Regions from separate parts of the Mesorhizobium sp. M1403 genome, predicted to be linked through region 3. Evidence: riboswitches for the same ligand, from Rfam matches in the RefSeq annotation. Region 3 holds a riboswitch; each other region holds the start of a gene.
What was found. A riboswitch is a leader RNA that binds a small molecule or an ion and turns the genes downstream of it on or off. The one in region 3 is predicted to bind cobalamin.
Positions count from the first base shown of each region.

Region 1: another riboswitch for cobalamin. It lies ahead of metE (5-methyltetrahydropteroyltriglutamate--homocysteine S-methyltransferase); the one in region 3 lies ahead of NKH01_RS00805 (CbtB domain-containing protein).
Region 2: another riboswitch for cobalamin. It lies ahead of NKH01_RS14910 (ABC transporter ATP-binding protein); the one in region 3 lies ahead of NKH01_RS00805 (CbtB domain-containing protein).

Region 1 covers NZ_JAMYKY010000020.1:99,468-102,736, reverse strand. The annotation lists gene metE (5-methyltetrahydropteroyltriglutamate--homocysteine S-methyltransferase) at 1-1,681, opposite strand, end outside; cobalamin riboswitch at 1,777-1,977, opposite strand; gene NKH01_RS26110 (hypothetical protein) at 2,654-2,785, shown strand; gene NKH01_RS26105 (helix-turn-helix transcriptional regulator) at 3,103-3,269, opposite strand, start outside.
Region 2 covers NZ_JAMYKY010000007.1:138,656-141,924, reverse strand. The annotation lists gene NKH01_RS14915 (GNAT family N-acetyltransferase) at 1-648, opposite strand, end outside; gene NKH01_RS14910 (ABC transporter ATP-binding protein) at 665-1,462, opposite strand; cobalamin riboswitch at 1,555-1,759, opposite strand; gene NKH01_RS14905 (efflux RND transporter periplasmic adaptor subunit) at 2,099-3,232, shown strand; gene NKH01_RS14900 (FAD-dependent monooxygenase) at 3,229-3,269, shown strand, end outside.
Region 3 covers NZ_JAMYKY010000001.1:150,703-153,971, reverse strand. The annotation lists gene cobU (bifunctional adenosylcobinamide kinase/adenosylcobinamide-phosphate guanylyltransferase) at 1-385, opposite strand, end outside; gene NKH01_RS00810 (CbtA family protein) at 378-1,154, opposite strand; gene NKH01_RS00805 (CbtB domain-containing protein) at 1,170-1,349, opposite strand; cobalamin riboswitch at 1,386-1,581, opposite strand; gene NKH01_RS00800 (aromatic ring-hydroxylating oxygenase subunit alpha) at 1,722-2,915, shown strand; gene NKH01_RS00795 (MFS transporter) at 2,894-3,269, opposite strand, start outside.

The DNA of each region.
Region 1 (3,269 bases), on a different contig from region 3:
GCGTCATCGGCTTGGGCCTCGATACGTCGCCGAAGATGATGGGGGGGCGCACGTAACGCGACCCATAGCTCTGCACCCAGGCATGCTGGGTGAAGGCGAAGCCGGACAGCTGCTCGCCGAAATACTGTACCATGTCGTTTCGTTCGAACTCACCGTGCACCAGCACGTCCAGCCCGATCTCTTCCTGCCAGCAAATTGCAGCCTCGATCTCCTTCTTCAGGAAGGTCTCGTAGTCGACATGGCTCAGCTGGCCGTTCGCATGAGCGGCCCGCGCCCTGCGTACCTGCGGCGTCTGCGGGAAGGACCCGATGGTCGTCGTCGGGAACGGCGGCAGCCCGAGCGTGCCGGCCTGGACTCTGGAGCGCTCGGCAAAAGCGCTCTCTCGTCGCTTCATGCTGTCGTCAATGCTGGCGATCCGCCCCTCAACCAGCGGGTCATGGATCTTCGTGGATGTCACGCGAATGGCGGCAGCCTCGGCAGACGCTTTCAACGCGCCTGCCACCGCATCCCTGCCTTGGGACAGGGCCCGGGCAAGCAACACCAACTCGTCGGTCTTCTGGGCCGCGAAGGCGAGCCACGACCTGATGTCCGCGTCGAGTTCCGTCTCCATGCGGAGGTCGATCGGCACATGCAGCATCGAGCAAGAAGGCGCGATCTCGACGCGGTCCAAGGGCCAGCCGGCGACGATCGGTTTGATGCGGTCGAGAATGGCGGGCAGGTTCGCACGCCAGACGTTGCGGCCATCGATCAAGCCAAGCGAGAGCACCAGATCCTTCGGTGCGAGCCGACCCACCGTTTCCAGCTGTTCGGGAGCGCGCACGAGATCAATATGCAGCCCGGCCAGGGGCAGAGAAACCGCGGTTTCGAGATTGTCTCCCAGCGGCCCGAAATAGGTAGCCAGCATGATCTTCAGCTCGGGCGCGGCTTTCGACAGCTGGCCATAGGCGAATTCGAACGCAGCTCGTTCGTTCGGGTTCAGATCGAGGACAAGCGCTGGCTCATCGATCTGCACCCAGTCGGCTCCAGACAGCTTCAGCCTCTGCAGGAGTTGCTCGTAGACGGGCAGCAGCCGCGGCAGGAGCGCGATGGGATCGAATCCTTCGGCAGGCGATTTCGCCAGCTTGAGGAAGGTGATCGGTCCAAGGATGACTGGGCGTGTGTGAACGCCGAGAGCTTTAGCCTCGATGAAGTAATCGACCGGTTTCGTCGACGAGAGGGCGAACGTCTGATCATCGTTGAGTTCCGGCACAATGTAGTGATAGTTGGTGTCAAACCACTTGGTCATTTCCATCGCGGTTACATCAGACCGATGAGCCGCCTGCTGGTGACCAGCGTGTCGACAATCCTCCGTCTGACCCTGGTTGCCCCGCGCCATTGCGAAGTAGATGTCAAGTGGAACCTCGCCGCTATTCCAGCCGTAACGGGATGGAACGGCGCCGACCATGGCTGCGGTGTCGAGCACATGGTCGTAGAGCGAGAAGTCGTTCGACGGGATTTTCGACACGCCGCGATCGTGCTGCTCCTCCCAGCTAGCGGCACGGAGCGCCTTCGCGGTCGTGAGAAGGTCGGCAGCGGACGATTTTCCGGACCAGTAGCTTTCAAGCGCGAATTTCAGTTCTCGCCGACGACCGAAGCGGGGCACGCCGAGCGTTGCTACAGGAATTTGCTGAAAGACAGTCATGCCAGACCCCGATGGTTGGGGCGTCGGTCACAAGGAAGGCGCTAGCAGGCCGGCACGAACGCCAGGCTGCAGCGGCCACCGAGACATCCCGCCCGTGGACGTAATTCGCCGTGGCAGGTCTCCTGGCTCGCGGGGTCATAGCCTCTACCCGTCTTCCCAAGGCTATTCGCCTCAGTGACATGAGTGGGGTTGGCTCGCCGCTAACAGTTGCGGGGGCAGCGCCGGCATCGCACCGGCTTCCCTCTTAGCTCCGCTGCGGCAGCGCCGTACGGAGAACCACGACGCGGGAGACAATTACAGCAGTTCGCTTCTTTGTCAACGCCGCATAAAGAAATGTTTATGTCGTTATGTTAAATTTCCGTTGGCATGTTCCAAAGGTCGCCTCGAAAGCGAAAACTGTGGAAGCCTTGAGCGGCCGGTAAATCAAAGCAATGACGCACGGCGCCCTTGTCCAGGAGGATAGGAGTTCGTCGGCTGCCGGCAGCAAACATACCGGCAAGCGCCGTGGTGCTGCTTAGCGCATCATGCGAACCACCTCGGCGTCGAACTTCGGCTCCGAGGTTCCGACCGCTTCGTTGGTGATCTGCTCGCGACCATATTCGGCTCAATGGCGAGGCTGTTGCCCATGTGGAAGCTGTTGGCCGTGATGCCCTCGGTGATACGACACAACGATTTCGAGGGGAGCACCCGAGGCCAGGCGCAGCGGCGTGTTGCGAAGTGATCGAGGCCAATGTCTCGAACTGCTTGTTCGCAGCCCACCGGCTCAAGGTAACCCGCCTTAAACCACCGGGCCAGCTCAAGTCCTGTCCAAATGAGGCCTGAGCGGCAAATCGTCGTGCACGCGCACGGTTTGGCGTTCGATCTTGTGATGCGTCTTGGGCGGGCAATCGCCACGGTGCAGCGCGCAGAAGCGGTCCCCAATTGGGAAGCCGAGGGCGTGAGGGCAAGCCAGCGCCACAGGCGGAAGGAGACTTGGACCTGTTTGCCCTGCTGGACCACAAGTTCGCGACACAGGGCCTCAAGGAGAAGACCAAGAGTGATTATGCGCGGGACCTCGCCAAATTCATCAAAAGCAGCGGGCAGTCAAAGTTCGGCGCCGATTGACATGGAGATAGCCATCGCGGCGGACCGCCCAGGCGGACCGCAAGCCGGAATACAACCGGGTGCAGGCGGCCAAGCTCGTCCACAAGATGGCGTCGGGCACACACCGGCGATGGGAGAGCGGACCGTGGAGTGCAGGAACTTCACGCCTATCCACGCTCCCGTGGACGTGTCCTGCGGCACATCGGCAGCGATATTGAGGAGGCAGTTGAGCTTCTGGTCGAGCACTCTTACCTGCCACTACCTACGCTTAACGTCATCTCGTACTGAAAACGCCCCACGCAAGGTCGAGGTGTAACATGCGCCCTTCGTGGATGGTTCTAAGCTTCCTCGGGCGCGGTCAATCTGTGATAACGGTCGCTTGGAACCTCCATCACCGCGACGCGATCAAGGTTGGCGTATCGCGCTCGGTAGTAACCTTCTTCCTCCACTTCGGCGAAACTACACTGGGGAACGTCAAAGGTCGCAGCTTCCAATCCGAAGAAAG
Region 2 (3,269 bases), on a different contig from region 3:
GGCGCTGGGGATCGCGAACTTGCCTGATGTGAAGGGTTTGTCTTCGCCGGAGTCGTAAAGAAACACACGCGTTCCCGTGCGGTCGCCGATCTTTGCCGTGATATCGGCGAGCTGCGCCTTCCAGTTCGAAACAAGCTTTCCCGCCTCCGCCTCCTTGCCAAAAATCTTGCCCAGCTTTTCGACATCACCATAGAGCAGGTCCATCGAGGCGGCGGGGCGGTTCTGGTCGAGATGGACGCAACTTTCCGTCAGCACCAGCGTCTTGATACCGTGCGGGGCCAGCGTATCGGGCGTCACCTCGCCGCCAGGCTTCATGCCGTAATACCAGCCGGCGAAGAAGAAATCGGGCTCGACGGCGACGAGGTTTTCGAGGGTCGGGTATTTCGGCGCGAGTTCCGGGATCGCGCCCTGCTCGGCCTTGAATTCCGGACCGACCTTATACCATCCGGTGATGCCGGTCAGGCCGACGATCGATGGTTGCAGCCCCAGCGCGAAGGCCATCTCCGCCATGTTCAGATCTTGGATGACGGCGCGCTTCGGCGCGGCGTCGAACGTCAGCGGCGTGCCGCAGCTATCAACGGTTACCGGGAAAGCGAAGGCGGTCTCGGCAAGCAGGAGGGAGGCAAAAGACAGTACGAGGCGTTTCACGGATATTGCTCCTTGGTCAATCGGGATGTGAAGAGGCGCGGTTCGGAACGTCGAAGACCGTGAGTTCGCGGTCTTCGGTGGGATGGCGCAGCCAAAGCACGTCAACGCCAAAAATCTCGCGGATCAACTTCTTGGTCAGCGCCTCGCACGGACTGGCAAGTGCCTGCAGGCGGGCCTCGTTCATCACCGCGACCCTGGTGGCAAATGGCGTGACAAGCGACAGATCATGAAGCACCGCCACGACGGTCATGCCAAACTGCGATACGAGTTCGAGAAGGTCGCTGCGGGCGCGCGGATCGAGATGATTGGTCGGTTCATCGAGGAACAGGATTTTGGGCTCCTGGGCGATGGCGCGCGCCAGCTGGGCGCGTTGCCGCTCGCCACCGGATAGCGAGCCGATCGTGCGGCCGAGCAGCGGCAGCAGGCCGGTTCTGCGAAGTGCTTCAATGACGATGTCGCGTTGCTCGCTCCTCCGACGCAAGCCGGCATGCGGGACGCGCCCAAGCTCGACGTAGTCGATCACGGCAAGCCGCGGATCAGGCTGGTCGGTCTGGCCAACGACCGCCATGTGCAGTGCCCGCTCGGCGGCCGAAAACCTCTCCAGCCGGCGTCCGGAAAATCTCACATCTCCCGCGCTTGGCCGCAGCGTACCGCATAGCATGCGCAGCAGCGTCGTCTTGCCGGCGCCGTTGGGGCCGATGATGGCGAGGCGGTCGCCCGGCGCTATCGAAAGGCTCACCGCGCTGACCAGGCACCGGCCATTCGTCGTCGCGCTCAGTTCACACGCTTCAAGAAGAGGCTGGGAGGCGTCCAACTTACCGTCACTTTCTCAATGGCGACGGAAGGAAGCTGGACGGACCGGCCGACAAGACCGATGTCCACGTCTCCTCCCGGCACACCCCGTCCGGTCAACTCATGCTGATGGCAGGTCTCCTGGCTCGCGGGTCTTTGCGCCATCCTGCCTTCCCAGCCTTGCCGGCCAGTGGCACTTCGGATTTTGCTAACCGCTTACAGTTGCGGGGGCAGCCACGGCCTCGATCCGAAGGATCTCACCGTGTTCCCTTTTCACCCCTTGCCTCGCGACTCGGGGACCATCACCTTTCTACCGTAGATCTCGCCGACCGCGTCGCAATGGCTTTTGATTGGGCTCGCAGGCACCATCATGCCTCTGCTGTCAACACCGGCAGACCTGTGTTCCGGTTTTTCCCTGGATGCCCAATTCGAAGACCTTTCAATGGACCAGCACGGACGAGGTCGGTCGCCAAAACATCGGAAAATTTTCAGAATCCGATCGAGATTTCAGCGCTCGAAAAGCCGAATGAAAGCGTGCTGGTGAACGGGCCTATTGACCCCACGTTTTCGCGAAGGCGCCCGGCGCCGTCTCCAGCCAAGGATCATTGCCGTCTATTGCGCCCGTTCCGGCGCCGGCCGCCACACGGAAGGAGACAACATGACTGCCGCATCCAACAGCAGGTTGAAACGTGGCCTCGTTGGCGTATCGTTCGCGGCGCTCGCCTGCGCCGCCGCCGTCACCTGGTACGCCGCCAAGGGCGAGGCCGCGAGCGCAAGGCCGGATGTGCCGGGACCGAAGCTGGTCAAGGCCGTGAAGGTGAAGCCGGCGCCGCAGGCGGATAGCCGCCTCGCCATCGGCGAGGTCCGCCCGCAACGCGAAAGCGATCTCGGCTTCCGCTTGTCCGGTAAGCTGGTGCAGCGCATGGCCGCGATCGGCCAGACGGTCAGGAAGGACGAGGTGCTCGCCCGCATCGAAGACCAGGATTACCGCAACCGCTTACGCAGCGCCGAGGCCGATGTCGCGGCCGCGCAAGCCGTTCTGGTCGAGGCGCGTGCCGCCGAAGCCCGCCTCGGAGCGCTGCTCGCCAAAGGTTTCACGACGCGCGCCAGCTACGATGCGACGTTGAAGAACCTTCGCTCCGCGCAGGCCAAGCTGGACTCGGCAAGGATCGGCCTGGAGATGGCCAAGGACCAGCTCGCCTATACCGAACTGCATGCGGATTTCGACGGTGTGGTGACGGCGACCGGCGCCGAGGAAGGCCAGCTCGTCACCGTCGGGCAGATGGTCGTGCGCATCGCCGATCCGCAAGCCCGCGACGCCGTCTTCTCGATCGCCGAGGCAGCTTTCTCGAATGTCCGCAGCGCCGGGCATCCGCCGGAGATCATGGTCTCGCTGCTGAGCAACCCGGCGATCTCGACACCCGGCGTCATCCGCGAGGTGTCGCCTGTGGCCGATGCCGTCACCCGTACCTTCCAGGTGAAGGTTTCGCTGGGCAACGCCCCGGATGAAATGCGCTTCGGCAGCAGCGTCGCGGGCCGTGTCAACGAATCCAGCGCGCCTGTCGTGGTGTTGCCGGGAAGTGCGCTGTTCGACAAGGACGGCAAGCCGGCCGTGTGGGTCGTGGGCGCTTCGTCGGCCGTCGAGCTGAAGCCCGTCGTCATTGACCGCTACGAGACCGAGCGCGTCGTCGTCAGCGGCGGCCTGGCCGAAGGCGACGTTGTCGTAACCGCCGGCATTAACCGGCTGCGCGAACACGAAAAGGTTCGCATCGCGGCAGGAGAATCCAGATGAGCCCGTCACAAACGAAAGTCCTGATCGCCGGCGCCGG
Region 3 (3,269 bases):
CCTCGTTGGACACCACGAACCAGGGTCCACGCGGCCGCGACAGCACATCTGCCAGCCTTCGGCATTCGGCCTCGACATCATGTTCGGCCAGCATATGGTTGGTCAGCCACAGCGTCAGGCAATCGATCAGCACCGGCTGGCCGTCAGGCAGCGCCTCGATCGCGCCGGCAAGGTCGAGCGGCGCCTCTATGGTCGTCCAACCGGCTCTGCGGCGCGAGCGGTGCAGCGCGATCCGTTCGCGCATCTCCTCGTCATAGGCTTGCGCCGTCGCGATATAGCTCCACGGCGCCGGACAGGCACTCACCAGCCTCTCGGCATGCGCGCTCTTGCCGGAGCGCGCACCGCCGATGATCAGGGTCAGCGCCCCGGCAGCGCGGTCAGGCAAAGCTGTCGCGCAGGCTGGTCGCCGTGCCGGTGAAGCGGCCGCGCACCACGCCGACGACTGCGCCGAGCACCAGCCAGAACACCAGATTGGTCAGCGTCACCGCCACCACGAACTGATGATGCAGGCCTTCCGGGATTGTCGTCTCGAAGCTGTCGGGCTGCGGCGCGCCGACAATATGCGGCGCCACGATCAACGCCACCGCAAGGACCGCCAGCGGCAGCGATCTGCGGAACGCAAGCAGGCCGAGACCGGCCGCGGTCGCCACCACCGTTGCCCACCACCAGATCTGGCGTTGGACAAGGTCGGCCGCCGGCATCGCTGGCAGTTCCGGCGGCAGGCCGAGGCCGGGCGCCAGCGTGAACACGGCAAAGCCGGCAAGCCCCCAGAACAGCCCCTGGCGCCAATTGCCGATGCCGCCGGCGAATTCCGAAACCGCAACCAGGATCAGTGCGAAGCCGATGCCGGTGACGATATTGGCAACGACGCTGAAGGCAAAGCGTTCGAAACCGTCGGCCGGCGCCCAGCCTTCGTCCTCAGCCGGAGCCATTGCTTCAGCCGGTGCCGGCGCGGCGCTGCTCATAGCCATCGTGCCCGTGGCGGCCGGTGCCGCAGGTGCGGCGGCATGGTCATGGCCGCCGCCGGCCTGTTCGTAGACTTCCGCCTTCAGGATCAGTGGCACCGTGGCATAGGCCTGCATGCAGGCGAGAGCGACGCCGGCCACGAGCCCTGCGATCGCCGCGATGAACACGACGTTGCGAAAAAATGTCATGATGTCAGTCCCTTGTCAGTGGCAGGGAAAGCCCATCGAGTGGCGATAGTCGTGGGCGGCATTGTGGACCGCATCGATGTGCGAGAAGCCGACAAAGCCCATGACGAAAATGCCGAGGAATGCAGCAAGCGCCAGCTGCATGAAACGCGACTGCGAGGAGACGGAAGCGCCGAGCGAGACGGAAGCGGTATTCATGTCTTGTCCTTTCGCCCTCCACCCGAGGGCATAGAAATCAGTTTCCTGTCGCCGGCAGGTCTCCTGGCTCGCGGATCAGCGCCCTTCCCCACCTTCCCGAAGAACATCTTCAGTGGCATATGGAGAGGACTACCGCACACAGTTGCGGGGGCAGCCACGGCATTGGGCAAGAATTTCGCCCGCACCGCATTCCCTCTTGGTTCCAAACGGAACCGACGACATCAGCGACTATAGGCAGAATCGCCGCGCCCGGCAAACCAAATTCCGCCGGATCGTGTGGCGAATGCGCCGCCTCGCCAAGCTCGCCGGCCGGCGCCGCAATTGACAATTCTCACAGCCGGGTGTCGGCTGGCGGATGGGGAGGAAGCCGGCATGCAACCCAGCCCGAATGAGCGCGGTCCCTATAACGGCCTGACGCGGGCCGAGCCGACGCTGCCGTCATCGGCCTATTGGGACATCGCAGGCTATCAGCGCGATCTCGAGGCCATCTGGTATCGCAATTGGCTGCTGGTCTGCCGCGAGGCCGACCTTGCCCATCCGCTGGCTTTCAGGACGTTTCGCATAGGCACGCAGGAGGTCGTCGTGCTGCGCGACGAGACCGGCGAATTGCGCGCCTTTCACAACACCTGCCGGCATCGCGGCTCGCAGCTTTGCCAGCAGAGCGAAGGACGGCTGAAGGCGCGGCTCATCACCTGCCCCTACCACGCCTGGTCCTATTCGCTGCGCGGCGATCTGGTGCGCGTGCCGTCGAAATCGCTGCCGGACGGTTTCGACAAGGCCGATCATCCGCTCTACCGCGTCGCGCTTTCGGTGTGGCGCGGTTTCGTTTTCGTCAACCTCGCGCAAGACGCTGCCGGTTCGGCTGAAACATCCTTCGATCCGGCATCCGGCAACCTCGCCAACTGGCCGCTGGAAACGCTGCTGAGCGGCCATGTGCTGCGCAAGGTTATGAACTGCAACTGGAAGATATTTTGGGAGAACTTCAACGAGTGCCTGCACTGCCCTGGCGTCCACAAGGACCTGTCGCGGCTGGTGCCGATCTATGGCCGCGGCCTGATGGGCCGGCACGACGACCCCGAATGGGCGCGCCACGCCGACAATGACGCGCCGGAATTTGCCGGCGGCTTGCGGGCCGGGGCCGAAACCTGGTCGCGCGACGGGCGCGTCCACGGCTCGGTCTTTTCGAGCCTGACGCCGGCCGAGCGTGCTGCCGGGCAGACCTATGCCACCAACTTGCCGTCGATGTTCGTCGTCGGCCATGTCGACTATGTCAGGACCGTGCGGCTGGTGCCGCTTGGGCCGGAGCAGACCGAACTCACCGCCGAATGGCTTTTTTCGCCCGAAGCGCTCGCCGATCCGGCAGCGGATATCGACAACATCGTCGCCTTCGGCACCCAGGTGCTGGAGGAAGATGCTGATATCTGCGAGGTCAACCAGAAGGGCCTGCGCTCGATGCGCCACAAGGCCGGCGTGCTGATGCCCGAGGAATATGACTTGCACCGCTTCCACAACTGGGTGCTCGAGCGGCATGCGGCGCTTGAACATCAAAGCGATTTGGGCAGATAGCGCCAGGTGACGAAGCCGCAGACCGCCGCCAGCAGGCCGAGCGTCGCGAAAACCGCGCCCAGGCCGCAGAACGCCAGCACCACCGAATAGACCAGCGGCGGCGTCAGGTCGGAAAAGTCGAGATAGGTGCGGTAGACCGCCGCCATCTGCGCCCGCTCATACGAGCGCACCGAGCGCATGAACGCGGTCGAGCCCAGCGCATCGAGCGCGATGGTGAAGAAGGCACCGCAAAGCAGCAACGCGCCGGTGACGAGCGGCGCGGCCTCGCCGACGGCGCCGGCCGCCAGCAGCGTCGCCGACATGGCGAAATAGGCAAACGTCATGGTGCGCCGGCCGCCGAAACGCTTTCCCGCC